Regions from separate parts of the Clostridium sp. SGI.024 genome, predicted to be linked through region 2. Evidence: predicted binding sites of a transcription regulator. Region 2 holds the regulator's gene; the other holds the start of a gene.
What was found. The regulator Rex, encoded in region 2, represses fermentation and respiration genes when NADH is low (regulators of the CRP and FNR family bind a similar motif). The targets are predictions, from matches to a motif close to ATTGTTAANNNNTTAACAAT.
Positions count from the first base shown of each region.

Region 1: a site for Rex is predicted at 2,818-2,837, ahead of ACQRD5_RS14020 (flavocytochrome c). Genes of this name have one in related genera too.

Region 1 covers NZ_JBNPON010000063.1:1,897-11,776, forward strand. Annotated here, with positions in the region: gene ACQRD5_RS14010 (helix-turn-helix domain-containing protein) at 68-751, opposite strand; gene ACQRD5_RS14015 (FMN-binding protein) at 977-1,321, opposite strand; gene ACQRD5_RS14020 (flavocytochrome c) at 1,349-2,770, opposite strand; gene ACQRD5_RS14025 (response regulator) at 2,878-3,558, opposite strand; gene ACQRD5_RS14030 (Spo0B domain-containing protein) at 3,558-5,114, opposite strand; gene ACQRD5_RS14035 (hypothetical protein) at 5,197-5,775, opposite strand; gene ACQRD5_RS14040 (rhodanese-like domain-containing protein) at 5,862-6,272, opposite strand; gene ACQRD5_RS14045 (AlbA family DNA-binding domain-containing protein) at 6,345-7,496, opposite strand; gene ACQRD5_RS14050 (TlpA family protein disulfide reductase) at 7,616-8,167, opposite strand; gene ACQRD5_RS14055 (cytochrome c biogenesis CcdA family protein) at 8,180-8,857, opposite strand; gene ACQRD5_RS14060 (DegV family protein) at 9,033-9,878, shown strand.
Region 2 covers NZ_JBNPON010000041.1:7,256-17,135, forward strand. Annotated here, with positions in the region: gene ytvI (sporulation integral membrane protein YtvI) at 1-401, shown strand, start outside; gene ACQRD5_RS11535 (zinc dependent phospholipase C family protein) at 480-1,073, shown strand; gene ACQRD5_RS11540 (ArsR/SmtB family transcription factor) at 1,268-1,627, shown strand; gene ACQRD5_RS11545 (heavy metal translocating P-type ATPase) at 1,644-3,851, shown strand; gene ACQRD5_RS11550 (redox-sensing transcriptional repressor Rex) at 4,343-4,984, shown strand; gene ACQRD5_RS11555 (short-chain-enoyl-CoA hydratase) at 5,177-5,959, shown strand; gene ACQRD5_RS11560 (acyl-CoA dehydrogenase) at 6,050-7,189, shown strand; gene ACQRD5_RS11565 (electron transfer flavoprotein subunit beta/FixA family protein) at 7,205-7,984, shown strand; gene ACQRD5_RS11570 (electron transfer flavoprotein subunit alpha/FixB family protein) at 8,006-9,010, shown strand; gene ACQRD5_RS11575 (3-hydroxybutyryl-CoA dehydrogenase) at 9,113-9,880, shown strand, end outside.

The sequences.
Region 1 (9,880 bases), on a different contig from region 2:
CCCCCTTATGTATATATTAATATTAATAATTATAGTATTTTTTTAGCACTTTATCAATATTTTCCACCTAAACAGAGTAATTTTTATTTCTATATTTCAATGGTGAAACCCCAACTAACTTTTTAAATGTATTAGTAAAATGACTTTGATCGTGAAATCCCAATAAAATACTTATTTCTAATATACTTTTTTCAGTACTTAACAACAATATTTTGGCTCTTTCTATTTTTATTCCTCTTAAATATTTCATTACAGATACACCTTTATATTTTTTAAAGCATGTTGAGGCATACCCAACTGAGATATTTAAAGTTTTACAAATTTCTTCTAGGGATATATGATTTTCAATATTTAAATGAAGGGCTTGAAGAAGCTTATTAACTGTAAAACTATCTGTTATTTCTGTATCATTAATTAGTAATTCCATATATTCATTTATCATATCTAATTCTATTTCTTGCATTGAATTTATTGAATTAGCCTCTTTAATTCTTCTATAAAACTTATTATAAATTGGATGTAAATATTTTTTTGCTATTCTATTTCTTATTATTTCTCTAGTATAAATTGCATTCCATATAATAAGATCGTCCCTTTTATGTTCTTTATCCACCTCATCATAAATTTCTGAAGAATGTTTTGCTTTAACAATTTTTATTATTTCTTCTTTATTTCTGGAATCAATTAATAATGACATTTTGTTATTAAAAATATTAAAGTCTGACTCAAAGCTCTCATATCCATCATTCATAAATATACACTCTCCATATACGCAATAATAATTATATACATATTATATTATATATACTAAAACTCCTTCAATGTTTTGCTAAAATTTTACATTGTATCAATTAAACTATCTTTTTATTGAAAATATTATAGTAATCATTATCAATTTTATTAATTTCGCATAAAAAACTAGACAGATAGTTTATTTTATAAACCACCTGTCTTATTATATATTTAAGGTATAATGTTATTTTGTTGCTAATTTTAAAGCACTATTTACAGCATCTATTACTCCCTTTGAAGAGTTTGTTGCCCCTGATATTGCTTCAACACCTTCAGTTCCTTGCTTTTCTATTATTTCTGGAACTAAATTATCTTGAACACCCTCAACTAATGTTTTTGTTTCATTATGCTCAACAAGTTTAACTTCTGAAATCTTACCTTTTGAAACTACAACTTCTACCTTAATTACTCCTGATGCACCTTGTCCTTCTCCTTGGTATGTTCCATCAGTATATTTTCCACCTCCACAGCCTACTAATAATGAAGCTGATATTGAAATAGCTCCTATAACTGCTATTAATTTTTTCATGATTATTCCTCCTACATATAAATTAAGTTATTTTATGAATGCTGCTGCATTTTTTCCAGCTGTTCTACCAAAAGTAACTATATCAGCTAAAGCATTACCACCTAATCTATTTCCTCCATGGATTCCACCAGTAACTTCTCCTGCAGCGAATAATCCTTGAATTATATTTCCATCTGTATTAACAACTTCAGCATTAGTATTAATTTTTAATCCACCCATAGTGTGATGAACTGCTGGTGTTACAGGAATAGCATAAACCTTACCTTCATTTAATTGTCTTGGAAGATCTTCTCTATTAAACTCTGAATCTTTATTTGCTGCTACTGCATCATTATATTTATTTATACTTTCTACCATAGTATCTTTATCTATTGATAATTTTTCTGCTAATTCTTCTACTGAATCTGCTTCAGTTACTAATCCCATATTAAAGTATTCTTCAGTAGCCTTTAAGCTATTTCTTAATCCTTCATCGAAGAAAAGATAAGCAACTCCATCCTTTTGTTCTAATATTGCTTTAGAAACTACATCTCTAGTTAATAATTCATTAGTAAATCTCTTACCATCTTTGTTAATAAGTATAGCACCATTTCCTCTTACAGCCTCAGTAACCATTACAGCTTTTTCTGGAACAACTGTTGGATGAGTTTGAATTTCTTCAATATCAACTAAATCTGCTCCAAGTTTTTCTGCTAAAACTATTCCATCTCCAGTAGCTCCACTGTGATTAGTAGTAGCAAATCCTTTTAATTCTTCTTTGTAGCTAACAACCATTTCTTGATTAGCTGAGAATCCTCCAGCAGCTATAACTACTGCTTTTGTGTTAATAGTATATTCCTTACCTTCTTTATCTGTTGCCTTTACTCCTGAAACTTTACCATCTTTATCTAGTATTATTTCCTTAGCTTCATTCCAAAGTCTTAAATCTACTTTTTCATTTTCTGCTGCTGTCTTTAAAGTATCAACTAAGTGAGCACCTACTGCTGCACCACCAGTAGGTCTATGTGTTCTGTAATTTGTTGATCCAGCCATCTTACCTACATCTGAAAGGTCAGCTCCAAGTTCAGTTAACCATGCTACTGAATCCTTAGCTTCACTTGTTAATTTTTCTACTAAATCAGGGTTGTTTTTATTATATCCACCCTTCATAGTATCCTCATACATTGTTTCTATAGAATCTTCTATATTCTTGTCTTTTTGTTGCTCTGTTTCTGCTGCATTTAATCCACCAGTTGCTCTATTAGTATTACCACCTACCATAGGCATTTTTTCTAAAAGAATTACATTTTCTACGCCTTCTTGTTTAGCTTGTACAGCTGCTGATAACCCAGCTCCACCTGCTCCTATAATAACTATATCAGCAGTTTCTTTCTTAGAACCACAACCAACTAATGCTGTAGGAACTAAAATTAAAGCTGACATTACTAATGCTAAAGCTTTCTTTTTCATTTAGTATTTCTCCCCTTGTTTTTTAGTTTTTTTACAGCTTTAGTATATTTGTTAATTAATAAACAATCAATATTGTGGTCTTATTGTTTATTTTGGTCTTTTTGGTCTTATTTTTTTACTTTATAATAATTAGTTGGCCTTCCAATTTTCCCATACTCCTGGTATATTTCCACTTTGCTTTCTTCTACCATTTTCTCTAAATATCTTCTTGCAGTAACTCTTGCAAGTCCACTCCCCTTAGCTATTTCTTCAGCTGTCAATTCCTCATTTCTTTTTAATTTCATAAACTCTATTATCTTATTATAAGTTTTTATATTTAATCCCTTACAAAGTTCTTTTTCTTCTTCCACATTTATATTTAATATATATTGGTCAATATGTTCTTGATTTATATCTTCTGCATTATTTAATCCTAAAAACCTATTTTTATAATTTATTAATGATTCTTTAAACCTTTCAAATTTGAATGGTTTAATTAAATAATCTACAGCTCCATATTTAAAAGCATCATCTACAGACTCCCTACATTTATCTGCTGTAATTAATATTGTATCTAAATTCATTTCTTCTGATCTAATCCATTTTAATAACTCTATTCCCTTACCATCAGGTAAAAACACATCTAATAATACTAAGTCAGCTTTACAACTTTTTAATTTTATCTTAGCTTCCTTTATAGAGCTTGCATCATCTATCACCTTAAAACTACCCATTTTTTCTAAAAATCTTTTGTTAATTTCTTTAACCATTGGGTCATCTTCAACAATAAAAACATTAATTATATTCATTAAATCTTTACCTCCCATACAGTCATTTCATCTGATGTTAATTTCAAATCTCCATTTAAAGAACTTATTATATTATTAATATTATATAATCCTAATCCTCTAAAATTTCCTTTGGTACTAAATCCTCTTATAAATATTTTTTCTTTTAATTTTTCATCAATTTTATTTCCATTATTTTTTACTATAATATTTATTTTTTTATCTTGGAAAATTCCTATATATATGTATCCATTATCCCTTCCCTTCAATTCTTCAATAGAGTTTTCCAATAAGTTTCCTATAATAGTTAATATATCTTGTACCATAATATTTTTAGGTATTTCTTTTAAATTTGAGTTCTCATCTACTTCAAATTTTATCTTAAGTTCATCAGCTTTATTATATTTTGAAAATATTAAACCTTGTATTGAAGCTTCTCTTATCTTCTTTAAAGAATCAGTTATAACTCCTCTATTCTCAGTTGTTTCAAAAATATATTCTAAAGCTTTATCGCTTTCATCTAATTGAATTAAGCCTGCAATTGTATGTAATTTATTCATAAACTCATGATTTTGAGCTCTTAAATTCCAAGTTAATTCCTTTACACCAGTTAATTCTGCAGCCATATTATGAACTTTTGTGAAATCCTGAAAACTAGCTATTGCTCCTACTATTTTCCCATATTCACCAATAATGCTATAAAAATTTGCCATAATTATCACATTATTATTAAGTCTAATTTCTTCATTGAAAATTCTACTTCTTCTATACATAACTTCATTTAACAAGTTCTTTATCTTATCATCAATAATTTTATTAGAATGGAGCTTTAATATTTCATAAGCTTTACTATTAATTACAGTTATTTCCCCTAAATTATTTACAGCAATAAGACCTTCTTCAATGTTATTAATAATAGACTCTTTTTCCCTAAGCTCATTTGCTATTTCTTCTGGTTCTAATCCATAAATATCTGATTTTATATTTTTTGCTAATTTCTTAGCTAAAAAAATAATAATAATTAAAACTCCCATAAACACAGGTATTAAACCATTAAAAAATTCTACTACTTCGCTTCTTATATCTCTCTTTAATACTCCTACTGCTACTGCTCCAACTTGTACACCATCTTTATAAACTGGTGTAAAGCCTCTCACAGATTTTCCTAAATGACCTTCACCTTCCGAAACATAGGTTTCTCCTTCAGTCAATACTAGTTTTTCATCTCCTCCCAAAAATTTTCTACCTATATTTTCTGGAATTGGATGTGAGTATCTTACTCCTTCGTTATTCATTACTGTTATAAATAATAATCCTGTTTTAAGTCTTACTCTTTCTGTAAAATTTTGTACCTTATAATGAGTTGGATCTGATCCATCAGCTAATTCTTTTTGTATCATAGGATTAGAAGAAACAACAAAAGCTATATCTATTAAGCTCTTGCCTACTGTTTCCGATACTTTAGACTTTATAATAGCTAATGAAAATATGCTAATTATTATTATAACAGTTATAAATATTCCAATAGTTAATCTAGTTAGTTTCTTTTCTAAGCTCATTTTTACCTCTTTTTTCATTAGTTTTACTTGACCATTATATAATAAAACATAAATATTAATAAAAAAAGAATCATGTTAAATGATTCTTTTTAGCTTATCATTATTTTTTTCTAATAATATCTAATACATAAGTCTTAAACTCTTCAAAAGTCCCTTTTGTTATAGATGCTCCCTTATTAATTTTTCCACTTGAAAAATTATATTCTGCTGAACCATAGTTAAAGCTTGCACTGGAAACTATTATACTTGAATCAGTAACTCTATAATTTACATCTGTTAACATAACATCCTTACAAAACTCTATAAATTCATTTGCTTTTTCTAAATCACCTTTGCATACTTCATGTAAAGTAAACTTAAATAGGCCATACCCTCCAATTAAAGGTACCATTTGTCCATTAGCCATGTAAAACACTTTTCCCATATTATAAAAATACTTCATATTTCCATAAGTCATAGTTCTATATTCATTATTAATTTCTAAATCCTTATTATTTAAACCTGTAAACTTTTCAACTATATCATCCCAGGCTCTTGCTTCTGATGATTTATTATTACTTATTACAGTTTTAAATTGCTCGTATGCCTTTTCTAAATCATTTCCCTTATTTATAATTGAATTATTTACTTTAACTACATACTCATTGTTTTCATATACTAATTCCACTTTACTATTCATAACTAAACTCCTTACTTCTATAACTATATATTATTATTTAGTAATGATTATTATATCATAATATGAAAGATTTTTAAATAATATATTTATTTTACTATTGCATATGGCCAATCTTTTATACCACCAAAATCATAAACATTAGTATATCCCATCTTCACTAACAATTTAGATGCTTGGCTACTTCTATTTCCGCTTCTACAATAAACTAATATTTTTTGTTCCTTATCTTTAATTATATTTTCTGCTTCTTTTTCTATTTCATTAACTGGAATTAATATGCTATTTTCTATATGTCCACTAATATACTCCTCATTAGTTCTAACATCTAATATTATAACATCACCTTTATCTATTTCTGCTTTTGCTTCTTTTGCAGTCATTTTCATCACGCTACTATTTTCAGTACTTTTTGTGACATCCTCCTTCATTACTGTAGAACAACCTGAAATTATAAAAACGCTTAAAATCATAATCACTATAACATATAATTTTTTCAATATCATCACCTCTCCATTATTATAAAATAATAAATATGCTAGGTTTGTGATAAAGTCACAAACCTAGCATATTTATTTATTAAAATTCATTATACCAGGTAAAACTACTTTAAAATAATCTTCTTTGGCCGAATTAACAAATCTAACTTTTTTATTATTGAAAGACTTTTTTATTCTTAATAAGCCTTGTCCATTATTTAAAAATCTTTTATTATCATCTAGTGTTATTAACTTTTCATATAACCACATATTCCTCTTACTTTGATTCATATCATTAATTGATCTATTCTTTCTCGTTATAGCTCCTGGACTTGTAATAATTATTTCTTTAATCCCAATATAAATATCAATAATTTTATCAAAAGCAGAATAATCTCTATATAACACTGCATTATTAACAGCTTCATTTATTGCATTTATAGGATAATCACTTGGTACAATCTCTGAGATTTCCTTTGTAGCTTTATCAATCATATTTAGTACATTCCCTTGAATTATTATCACTTCATTTTTGTGAGGGTTCACTTTATTATTTATTCTAATAATATTATGAGGCAACCACAGACTATTAACATTTGAAAAAATTAATAATCCTCCTAAAGTGCAATTTAATTCTCCACTGTCCTTATCTCTTGAAATAATTCTAGAGGTTTCAAGCAAAAATTCCTTGTTTTCTTCATTTATTTCTATACCCTTTTTTTGAAAATAAGTTTTGTATATTTCACCATCTAAAAAGCTTATATTGCTTTTAACTATCATTGATGTTTCTATAAAGAAATCTAAATTTTCTTCAAAGGCTTCCAATAACTCTTGCTTTCTCATTGTATCAGTAGTAGAGCCTCTTCTTATGTAAAATGCACCATTTTCTCTTACCTGATATGGTTTTTGTTCTCCATCATAAATTGTAATTACAGAAAGCTTTTTATTTTCTATTAATAAATTATCTACTGAAATTGGAATTGGTGGCTCACACCTTGATGTAATTATTTGTTGTACTTGCTCTTCAATAATAATTTCATTATCTTCTAAACCAACTATTCTTTTAGATTTATCTTCAATTCCTATTACTATATAACCTCTCCCACCTCTTGAATTAGCTATAGCACAAACATCCTTTGCTAGCTCTTTTTTACTACTTTCATGCTCTAAGGATAGCTTTAATTTAAAATCTAACTTTATACCTTCTTCTTTTTTTATTAATCCTAGCAACTTTTTGCTATCCATATCTCTCACCCCATAATTTAATATTATATTAATATATTACTAAAAAAATAGAAGGATAGAAATATTATTTTGGTAGATAATTAATCTACTTCAAATTCCTTCAAATCCTTCTTATTTTATTACTCTATAAGTTTTTCAATATTTTTAAATAACAAATCTTTATCTATTAAGCCTTCTCTATCATAGGTTATTTCACCATCTACATTTACAAATATGGTTCTAGGTATCCCTTTAATATTATAAGTATTGGAAGCATTAAGGTCTTCATCAAATAGTATATTCATTTCTAAGTTGTTGTCCTTTAAAAACTTTAATGCTTTATCCTTTGTCTCTCTCTTTCCATCAGTTAAATTAATCATAAGTATTTCAACCTCATCACCATATTTCTTTATTGCTTCTTCAAAATATGGCATTTCTTCTTGACAAGGTCCACACCAACTAGCCCATATGTTTATTACTACTGGCTTTTTATTCTTAAAATCTGATAATTTAACCTTATTACCATCTTCATCATATACAGTAAAATCTTTTGCTTCTTTTATCACTGTTTGTAATGAATCACTATCATTAGGTAAGTATTTACCTGATAAGTATCCATATCCAAACTTCACTATAACTACTAATAACACTAAGGAAACTATAAGTACAACTATTTTCATTTTATCCTTCATAAAATTTACCTCCTAATTAAATGTTAACCAAGATAATAATAAGTTTAAATATCCAGTCATCATCATTAATCCAATTACTATAAGCAATATTCCTGATATAGTATTTATTATCTTATAATTTCTTTTAATAAACTTAAAGGCACTCTTTAAATTCTCAATTAACAGAGCTGATATTATAAATGGTATTCCAAGTCCTAAACTATAGGATATAAGCATTAATATTCCCTTCATAGTATCTTGTGAATTAGCTGCAATCATTAAAGCAGCACCTAGAAAAGTTCCTACACATGGAGTCCAGCCAATTGCAAATATAATACCAAATAAAGTAGATGATATTAAATTTAATTTATTTAAATTGGCTTTATTATTTAATTTAAAGCTCCTTTCTAAAAAAGTAATTTTAAATATACCAATATAATTTAATCCAAAAACTATTAATAATATACCTGCTATTATATTAAATAGTTTCATATAGTTTTGTATAAAAACTCCAAAGCTTCCTGCAGCAGCCCCTAAAACAGTAAATATCATTGAAAATCCAACTACAAAGCCTATAGAATTAATTAAAGCTTTATTATTTTTACTTTCATCTTCCCCAATAAAATATGAAATATATATAGGAAGCATAGGCAATATACAAGGTGAAATAAAGGTTAGTATTCCCTCTAAGAAAAGTATAAAATAATTCACTAAACCACTCCTTTCCTTTTTTATTAATATATCATAACATTCATATTAATAGAATAAGTTACTTTTATGATACTGTTACACAAATAAAATATCATCTAGTTTTAAAAACTATATATTGTATATACGATAATTTTATGATATCTTATTAATATACTCAATAGAAAGGAATGTTAATATGAATAAAATTGCTTTGATTACAGATAGTACTTGTGGATTACCTAAAGAATATATACAAAAATACAATGTTAAAATAGTTTCTTTAAAAATACTATATAAAACTAAAGAATATATTGATGGAATTAATATTACACCTGAAGAGGTTTATGCTAAATTACCAGATGAACTACCTACTACCTCAATGCCTTCTGTTGATGATGTTTCTATTTTATATGATGAATTAGTTAGAGATGGCTATACTCATGCAATTGTTTTGCCTGTTTCTTCAGGCTTATCTGGAACTATAAATAGCTTTAGACTTGCAAGTGAAAATTACAATAGTATTAATACATTCATTTTTGATACAAAAGTATTATCTATGGCTGTTGGACTAATTGTAATTGAAGTTGGTAAAATGATAGAAGCTAATAAAAGCTTCGAATATATTTGTAATAAGATTCCAAAGATAAGAGAAAACTTATGGATGTATTTCACAGTAGATACCTTAGAATATTTAATAAAAGGTGGAAGAATCGGAAAGGTTTCTGGTGGTATTGGGCAACTGCTTAATTTAAAGCCTATAATCACTATGGATGAAGATGGTGCTTATACAACTTTTACTAAAGCCAGAGGATCAAAACAAGCCTTTAATAAACTTATTTCTTTAGCATCTAATATCTTAGATAAGGGTAAAAGTAAAGTTATTATAATGACTGGTACTATGCATGAAGAAGCAGAAAAACTTAAAGCTACCTTGCAAGAACATAAAAACATCACTTTTATTTATAAAGGTACAATTACTCCTGCCGTTGGTATACATTCAGGTCCTAGATTATTAGCTGTAGCTGTAATGAAGGAAATCTAAAA
Region 2 (9,880 bases):
CTATGATAATTACAATAACCTTTATAGAACTATCAATTGGACTTTCAATAGTAAGAGTAGAAAATGCAATTACAATTGCCTTATTAATTGCTTGTGTGGATATATTACCTGTTCTTGGTACAGGAGGAATAGTAATACCTTGGATATTTATAGAGTTATTTAAAGGAAATATACCATTAGCAATAGGATTAACTATAATTTATGTTACTATTACAGTTGTTAGAAATATAATTGAACCAAAGATAGTTGGTCAGCAAGTGGGGTTACATCCAATAATAATGTTAGTTTGTATCTTTATTGGAGCGAGACTATTTGGGTTCTTAGGAATATTTGCTTTACCAATTATGGTTATAATATTAAAAAATTTAAACGATACTGGAAAAATTAAAATACTTAAGTAAAAGATGAAATAAATAAGTTTGTTTTTTAAAACAAAAAATATTATTATTAGTTTATAAAAGAAATGAGGTGAGGAATTTATGATGATGAATACTCACAAGTCTTTAGCTATTTCTTTTGTTGAAAATGTAGAGTTAAATAAAAGTTTTTTAATTAATTATAAGCATTTTATATGGGGAAATCTAAAGCCAGATTCAGTATCAAAATATAAGTTTAAAAAACATTATTTTGATGAAAGTTTTAATATGATAGTAAATAAAATACAGTTTCTATCTTCATTATCTGTAGATGATATATTTATTATTTATTCTATAGGTAAATTTAATCAAGAATTAGGTGTTATATGCCACTTTTTATGTGATTATTTTTGTATACCTCATTATCAAAGGTGGGAGTTTAAAAGCCCTGGTGCAGTTAAGGATCATGTTTTATATGAAAATGATTTAAATAAATTTTCTAAAACACATAAGGTTAGAAAGGAATTAAATACTTCATTAACTTGTGATGATATAAGAGTGTATATATATAGTCTTCAAAAGGAATATGAAGGAATAGTTTCTTATGAAAAAGACCTACAATATGCAAGTCATATATGTAATACAATAATTAACTTGATTTTAGATGAAGTAATTTTAAATCAAAAGCTTAAGGAAAATATTGCATTAGTAATATAATAAGTGCAAGGAAGCTAAAATGTAGTTTTTCAGACTATAGACAAAAAGGATATTTTCATTCTTGAAAATATTCTTTTTGTTTTTTAAAGAATTTTTTTTATAATGTTGACTAAAATAATAGGATAAGCATATAATAATGTTAAAAGAACATATGAACAATTATTCATATATTTAAATGAAATGGAGGAATAGAAATGGGAGAAAATAAAGTGGAAAGCTGTAATTGTACAATAATTCATAAGGATATTGTGGAGAAGGTTAGAAAAAGTTTACCAGATGAAGAAGTACTATATGACTTAGCAGATTTATTTAAGGCTTTTAGCGATTCAACTAGAATAAAAATACTACATGCATTATTTAAAGAAGAATTATGTGTATGTGATTTAGCAGCTTTATTAGATATGACTCAATCAGCTATTTCTCATCAACTTAGAGTATTAAAAAGTAATAGATTAGTTAAATTCAGAAGAGATGGAAAAGTTATATATTATTCCTTAGCAGATGATCATATAAAACATATTTTCCATGAAGGCTTTAAGCATATTTTAGAATAGGAAAGTGGTGATAACTATGAATAAAAATGAAATAAAATTGATTTTATCAGGATTAACTTGTGCTAATTGTGCAAATAAAATAGAAACTAGAGTTAATAATTTAGAAGGTGTTAAAGAGGCAAGTTTAAACTTTACTACATCTACCTTAACTATAGAAGGAAATAGCAATGAAGAATTAATGGATATTATTCTTAAGGCAAAAGAAATAATAAACAAACTAGAACCTGAAGTTAAGGTATTTCACAAAGATGAAGAAAATGTAGTAATAGAAAATGTAAATAGATGTACTAGTAAAACATGTTCAGTAGAAAATAATATTTCAAATAAAGATCAAGGACATACTTCCAAGAAGGAAGATTCACATAGCCATGAACATTCTCATAATGAAGCTATAAATTTAAAAGAGAATTTAAGCTTAATAATTGGAGCCATAATTTTTGCAGTAGCAATGGTCTTAGATAGAGATTCAATAATAACATTAGTTTTATTTATATTAAGTTATTTATTAATAGGTGGTAATGTAATTTTAACAGCAGTTAAAAATATATTAAGAGGAGAAGTATTTGATGAAAACTTCTTAATGACTATTGCAACTTTAGGAGCATTCTTTATTGGTGAATACCCAGAAGGCGTAGCAGTTATGTTATTTTATGAAATAGGGGAGTTATTCCAATCTTATGCTGTTAATAGATCAAGGAAATCAATAACTTCACTTATGAATATTAGAGCAGATTATGCCAATGTAATAAGAAATGGAAATGAAGAAAAAGTAAATCCTGAAACAGTTAGTATAGATGAAGTAATTCTTGTAAAACCTGGTGAAAGAGTTCCTTTAGATGGAATAATTATAAAAGGAAATAGCTTTGTAGATACATCAGCTCTTACTGGCGAATCAGTACCGAGAGAAGTCTTTGAAGGTGAAGATATTTTAGCTGGTTTTATTAATACTAATGGAGTTTTAAATATTAAAGTAACTAGAAATTTTAAGGAGTCCACAGTATCAAGAATATTAGAATTAGTTGAAAATGCTTCTAATAAAAAGGCACCAACAGAAAAGTTTATAACTAGATTCTCAAGGTATTATACTCCAGTAGTAGTATTTTCAGCTTTAGCTTTAGCGATAATACCACCTTTTGTTTTAAATAATGGAACATTTAATGAGTGGTTATCTAGAGCCTTAATATTCTTAGTAGTATCTTGTCCATGTGCCTTAGTAGTATCTATTCCTCTTGGATTATTTGCGGGAATAGGTGGAGCATCAAGAAAGGGTATACTAGTTAAAGGTGGCAATTATTTAGAAGCATTAAAGGATGTAAATACAGTTGTATTTGATAAAACTGGAACTTTAACAAAGGGAGTTTTCAAAGTAACAGAAGTAAATAATGTGAATATAGATAAAGAAGAATTAATAAGGATAGCTGCTATTTCAGAAAGTCTATCCAACCATCCAATTGCACAATCTATAATTAAAGAATATGGTAAGGAAGTAGACTCAAAAGAATTAGTTAATTATGAAGAAATTTCTGGACATGGAGTAAAAACTTCTTTAGAAGGAAATGAAATATTAGTTGGTAACTACAAGCTAATGGAAAAGTTTAATATAAACTATGAAAATATTAATTCTATTGGAACTATAGTTCATATAGCTATTAATAGAGAATATAAAGGAAATATAGTTATTTCTGATGAAATCAAGGAAGGTTCTAAAGCAGCTATAAAAGGATTGAAGGATATAGGAGTTTCACAAACAGTAATGCTAACTGGTGATAATAAAACTGTTGGAGAAAAAGTAGCAGGAATAGTAGGCCTAGATAAAGTGTATGCTGAATTATTACCAGGTGATAAGGTAGAAAAAGTAGAAGAAATAATTGAAAGTAATAATTCTCAAGGAAAAGTAATATTCGTAGGAGATGGAATAAATGATGCCCCAGTATTAGCAAGAGCAGATATAGGTGTTGCTATGGGTGGTATAGGTTCTGATGCAGCAATTGAAGCAGCAGATGTAGTTCTTATGAATGATAATCCAGAAGCCTTAGTTTCAGCAATAAAGATAGCTAGAAAAACTAATAAAATTTTATGGCAAAATATAATATTTGCATTAGGAGTAAAGATATTAGTTTTAATCTTAGGAGCCTTTGGATTAGCTAATATGTGGGAAGCTGTATTTGCAGATGTTGGAGTTACAGTACTTGCAGTAATAAACTCAACAAGGTGCTTAAAATAGATAAGATATAAATATTAGAATGGTAATATTTTCACAATCAACAATAATATGAGAAATTAGTTTACCTGTGAAATTTTGTAGAGATTTGGGGTTAAAGGAGTTAAGAAATAAAATTTGCATAGGTAAACTTTTTTGTTGACAAATTTCATCAAATTACGTATAATTATTTGAGTTGAGAACATTCAGGCATAAGGGAAGCATACAAAATTACTTTTGTTTATAACGCGTAATTTTGCAAATTTGAGACTTATGTATAACGGATCTGCTACGTTATACATAAGTCTAATTTTTTGTGTATATTTAATTTAATTTAAAATATTTATTTTATAAAAACAAAAGTATAAAATTAAGGTTTTTATATATTTAAAATAGTTTGTTAAATAGATAACTTAAGTTGTTTTAAAATCAAAACAAAAGTGTTAGAATAATAGTATATATATATATTTGAATAATCGTGTTTTAAATAAAAAATAAAAATTAGGAGAAATTATATGGAAAAGAAAAAAAATATTTCAATGGCAGTAATTAAGAGATTGCCAAAGTATCATAGATATTTACAAGAGTTACTAAAAAATGATGTAGATAGAATATCTTCAAAAGAGTTAGGTGAAAAAATTGGTTTTACTGCATCACAAATCAGACAAGATTTAAACTGTTTTGGAGATTTCGGACAGCAAGGATATGGTTATAATGTTAAGGATCTTTATAATCAAATTAGTATTATTTTAGGATTAAATAGAGAATATAGTGCTGTAATTGTTGGAGCAGGTAATATAGGTCAGGCAATTGCAAACTACAGTAGATTTACACAGACTGGGTTAAATATTACAGCTATATTTGATGCAAATCCTAAATTAATAGGAATGAGAATAAGAGACATAGAAATTCAAGATATTGATGCTTTAAAAACATATTTAATGGAAAATTCAATTGATATAGGTATTATTTGTGTACCTAGAATAAATGCACAGAAAGTTTGTGATATTTTAGTCGAAAATGGTGTAACTGGTATATGGAATTTTGCACCAGTTGACTTATCTGTACCAAAAGAAGTTACAGTGGAAAATGTACACTTGTCTGAAAGCTTGTTAACACTTATATATCTGCTAAATGACAAAGATGAGTGTAAGTGATTACATTAAGATTTTATCTTAATTTTCAAATAATTATTGAAAAAGAATTTTCAAAAGATTATAATAATAATTGAAGCCTATGCTTCAATTATTTTTTTGAGGGGATTGTTAATCTTATAACAATTTATTCAGATGCAAAAATATTATAATGTTTTAAAATAAAATAATTATAATTAAAAAGGAGGACCTTAAATGGAATTAAAAAACATAATTCTTGAAAAAGAAGGACACTTAGCAATCGTGACTATTAATAGACCTAAAGCTTTAAATGCATTGAACTCAGAAACATTAAAAGACTTAAATGTAGTACTAGATGACTTAGAAAAAGACAATAATATATATACTGTTATACTAACAGGCTCTGGAGAAAAAGCATTTGTTGCCGGTGCAGATATTTCAGAAATGAAAGATCTTTCAGAAGAAGAAGGTAAAAAATTTGGTCTTTTAGGAAATGAAGTTTTCAGAAGATTAGAAAAGTTAGACAAGCCTGTTATTGCAGCAATATCTGGATTCGCTCTTGGTGGGGGATGTGAATTAGCAATGGCTTGTGATATTAGAATAGCTTCAGAAAAAGCAAGATTTGCTCAACCAGAAGCTGGTCTTGGAATAACACCAGGTTTTGGTGGAACACAAAGATTACCTAGATTAGTGGGTGAGGGAAAAGCTAAGGAGCTTATTTACACATGTGCAATGGTAAAGGCTGATGAAGCTTTAAGAATAGGCTTAGTAAATAAAGTTGTTCCTCTTGAAAGCTTAATGGATGAAGCTAAGGCTATGGCAAATGCAATTATGGCAAATGCACCTATAGCTGTTAAATTATGCAAAGATGCTATAAATAGAGGAATGCAAGTAGATATAGATAATGCAATTGAAATTGAAGCAGAGGATTTCGGCAAATGCTTTGCAACTGAAGATCAAAAAGAAGGAATGACAGCTTTTATTGAAAAGAGAGCTAAAAATTTTTCTAATAAATAGTCAGAATAAAAACAAAATAAAAAATAGTTAAAAAGTTAAACAAAACTTATTTTTAAAGCAAAAGGGTACAATATCAAGGAGGTATAATTAATGAATTTTCAATTAACTAGAGAACAAGAATTAGTAAAAAAAATGGTTAGAGAATTCGCTGTGAAGGAAGTTAAACCAATAGCTGCTGAGATTGATGAAACAGAAAGATTCCCTATGGAAAATGTTGAAAAGATGGCTAAGATTGGGATGATGGGGATTCCATTCTCTAAGGAATATGGTGGAGCTGGTGGAGACACTCTTTCATACATAATTGCAGTAGAAGAATTATCAAAAGTATGTGCAACTACAGGGGTTATAGTTTCCGCTCACACATCTTTATGCGCGTCTTTAATAGATCAATTTGGTAATAAAGATCAAAAAGAAAAGTATTTAAAAGATTTAGCAACTGGTAAAAAGATAGGTGCTTTTGGTTTAACTGAGCCAGGTGCTGGAACAGATGCAGCAGGACAACAAACTATAGCTGTTTTAGATGGAGACAATTATATATTAAATGGATCAAAGATATTTATTACAAATGGAGGAGTTGCTGAAACATTTATTGTATTTGCAATGACTGATAAGAGTAAGGGTACAAAAGGTATATCTGCATTTATAGTTGAAAAGGACTTTGAAGGATTCTCAATTGGAAAGAAAGAAGACAAACTTGGTATTAGAGGATCTTCAACTACAGAATTAGTAATGAACAATTGTGTAGTTCCTAAAGAAAATTTAATAGGACAAGAAGGTAAGGGCTTTGGTATAGCAATGAAGACTTTAGATGGAGGAAGAATTGGTATAGCAGCTCAAGCATTAGGAATAGCTGAAGGAGCTTATGAAGAAGCTGTTAATTATATGAAGGAAAGAAAACAATTCAATAGACCATTAGCTGCTTTCCAAGGATTACAATGGATGATAGCAGAAATGGATACTAAAATTGAAGCAGCTAGACATCTTGTATATAAAGCAGCATGGCTTAAGGAAAATAAGCTTCCATATTCAGTAGATGCAGCAAGAGCTAAGCTTTATGCAGCAGAAGTAGCTATGGATGTTACTACTAAGGCTGTTCAAATCTTTGGTGGATATGGATACACTAAGGAATATCCAGTTGAAAGAATGATGAGAGATGCTAAGATAACTGAAATATATGAAGGAACTTCAGAAGTTCAAAAGATGGTTATTTCAGGAAGCGCTTTAAGATAAGGGGAGGATTTATAAATGAATATAGTAGTTTGTTTAAAACAAGTTCCAGATACAACAGCTGTTAAAATTGATCCAAAAACAGGAACACTTATAAGAGATGGTGTGCCATCAATAATAAATCCAGAAGATAAGCATGCATTAGAAGCTGCATTAACTATAAAGGATAATGTAGGAGGAAAGGTTACAGTTATAAGCATGGGACCTCCTCAAGCAAAAGATGCTTTAAGAGAAGCTTTATGTATGGGTGCAGATGAAGCAATTCTTGTAACAGATAGAGCTTTTGCAGGTGCTGATACTTTAGCAACATCTAAGACATTAGCATGTGCTTTAAAGAATTTAGAATATGATATAGTATTTGCTGGTAGACAAGCTATCGATGGAGATACAGCTCAAGTTGGACCAGAAATTGCAGAACATTTAAATATACCTCAAGTAACATATGTACAAGATGTAAAGGTAGAGGAAGATGGCTTATTAATAAATAGAGCTTTAGAAGATGGATATGAACTTATTAAAGTTCAAACTCCTGTTCTTTTAACAGCTATTAAAGAGTTAAATGAACCAAGATATATGAATGTTAGATATATATTTGATACAGCAAACAAAGAAATTCAACTTTGGTCAGCAGACAACATTGAAATAAGTAAAGATGAGTTAGGACTTAAGGGTTCACCAACAAAGGTTAAGAAGACTATGACTAAAGAGACAAAGGGTGCTGGAGAGTTAATAAATGAAGCTCCTCAAGAAGCTGTAAAATATGTATTAGGAAAATTAAAAGAAAAACATTACATCTAAGATATATGGGAGGTAAAGAAGATGAATATTGCAGATTACAAAGGCGTTTGGGTATTTGCTGAGCAAAGAGAAGGAGAACTTCAAAAGGTTTCTCTTGAATTACTTGGTGAAGGTAGAAAGATTGCAGATAAATTAGGCGTAAAGTTAACAGCTTTATTATTAGGGGATAATGTAAAAGCATTAGCAGATACATTAGGTAGACATGGAGCAGATGAAGTATTAGTTGCAGAAAGCAAATTATTAGAGCACTATACTACTGATGGATATACAAAAGTTATTTGCGATTTAGCAAATGACAAAAAACCAGGAATAATATTTATTGGTGCAACATTTATTGGAAGAGATTTAGGACCTAGAGTTGCAGCAAGATTATCAACAGGTTTAACAGCAGACTGTACAGTTTTAGATGTGGATGTAGAAAAAGCAGATTTACTTGCTACAAGACCAGCATTTGGTGGAAACTTAATGGCAACAATTGTTTGTCCAGATCATAGACCACAAATGGCAACAGTAAGACCCGGAGTATTCTCAAAACTTCCTGATGAAGAAAGAAACTTCACAGTTGAAGAAGTAGAAGTGAAATTAGAAGATTCAGATATCAGAACTAAAATAGTAGAAATAGTTAAAGAAGCTAAAGAAATTGTAGATATAAGTGAAGCAAACTTTATAGTTTCAGGTGGTAGAGGTGTTGGTTCTAAGGAGAATTTTGCTATCCTAGAAGAGTTAGCTGAAGCTTTAGGTGGTACAATAGCAGGATCAAGAGCAGCAGTTGAAAATGGATGGATAGAAAGAGATTACCAAGTTGGACAAACTGGTAAGACTGTAAGACCTAATATATATATAGCTTGCGGTATTTCAGGAGCTATTCAACACGTAGCAGGTATGCAAGAATCAGATATGATAATAGCAATAAATAAAGATGCTACAGCTCCAATTATGCAAACAGCAGATTACGCAATAGTTGGTGATTTATTTAAAATAGTGCCTGAAATGATAGCTCAAATAAAAGAGTTGAAAGAAGATTAATAGATAATGAATAATGCGTAATGCATAATTTCAGATGATTTTAAATCTAAAATTATGCATTATCAATTATAAATTATTCATTAAATAATAGGAGGTTTTTTTATGGAAAAGATTTTTGTAATTGGTGCAGGAACTATGGGTGCAGGCATAGTTCAAGCTTTTGCTCAAAAAGGATATGAAGTAATTGTTAGAGATATAAAGGATGAATTTGTTGAAAGAGGAATAAATGGAATCAACAAAGGCTTATCTAAATTAGTTGCAAAGGGAAAAATGAGTGAAGAAGATAAGGATGCTATTTTAGGCAGAATTTCTGGAACTACTGATTTAGCTCTTGCTGCAGATTGTGATTTAGTAATTGAAGCTGCTGTAGAAAATATGGAAATTAAGAAGAGTATATTTGCAGAGTTAGATGGAATATGTAAGGAATCTACAATTTTAGCTTCTAATACATCATCTTTATCAATAACTGAAGTTGCATCAGCAACAAAGAGACCTGATAAAGTTATAGGAATGCATTTCTTTAATCCAGCTCCAGTAATGAAGCTAGTTGAAGTTATAAGAGGAATGGCAACATCAGATGAAACTTTCAACGCTGTAAAAGAATTATCAGTTGCAATTGGTAAGGAACCAGTAGAAGTTGCAGAAGCTCCAGGATTTGTAGTTAACAGAATACTTATTCCTATGATAAATGAAGCTTCATTTATTTTACAAGAAGGAATAGCTTCAGTTGAAGATATAGATACATCAATGAAATATGGTGCAAACCATCCAATGGGACCTTTAGCTTTAGGAGATCTTATAGGACTAGATGTATGCTTAGCAATAATGGATGTTTTATATAATGAAACAGGAGATACTAAGTATAGAGCA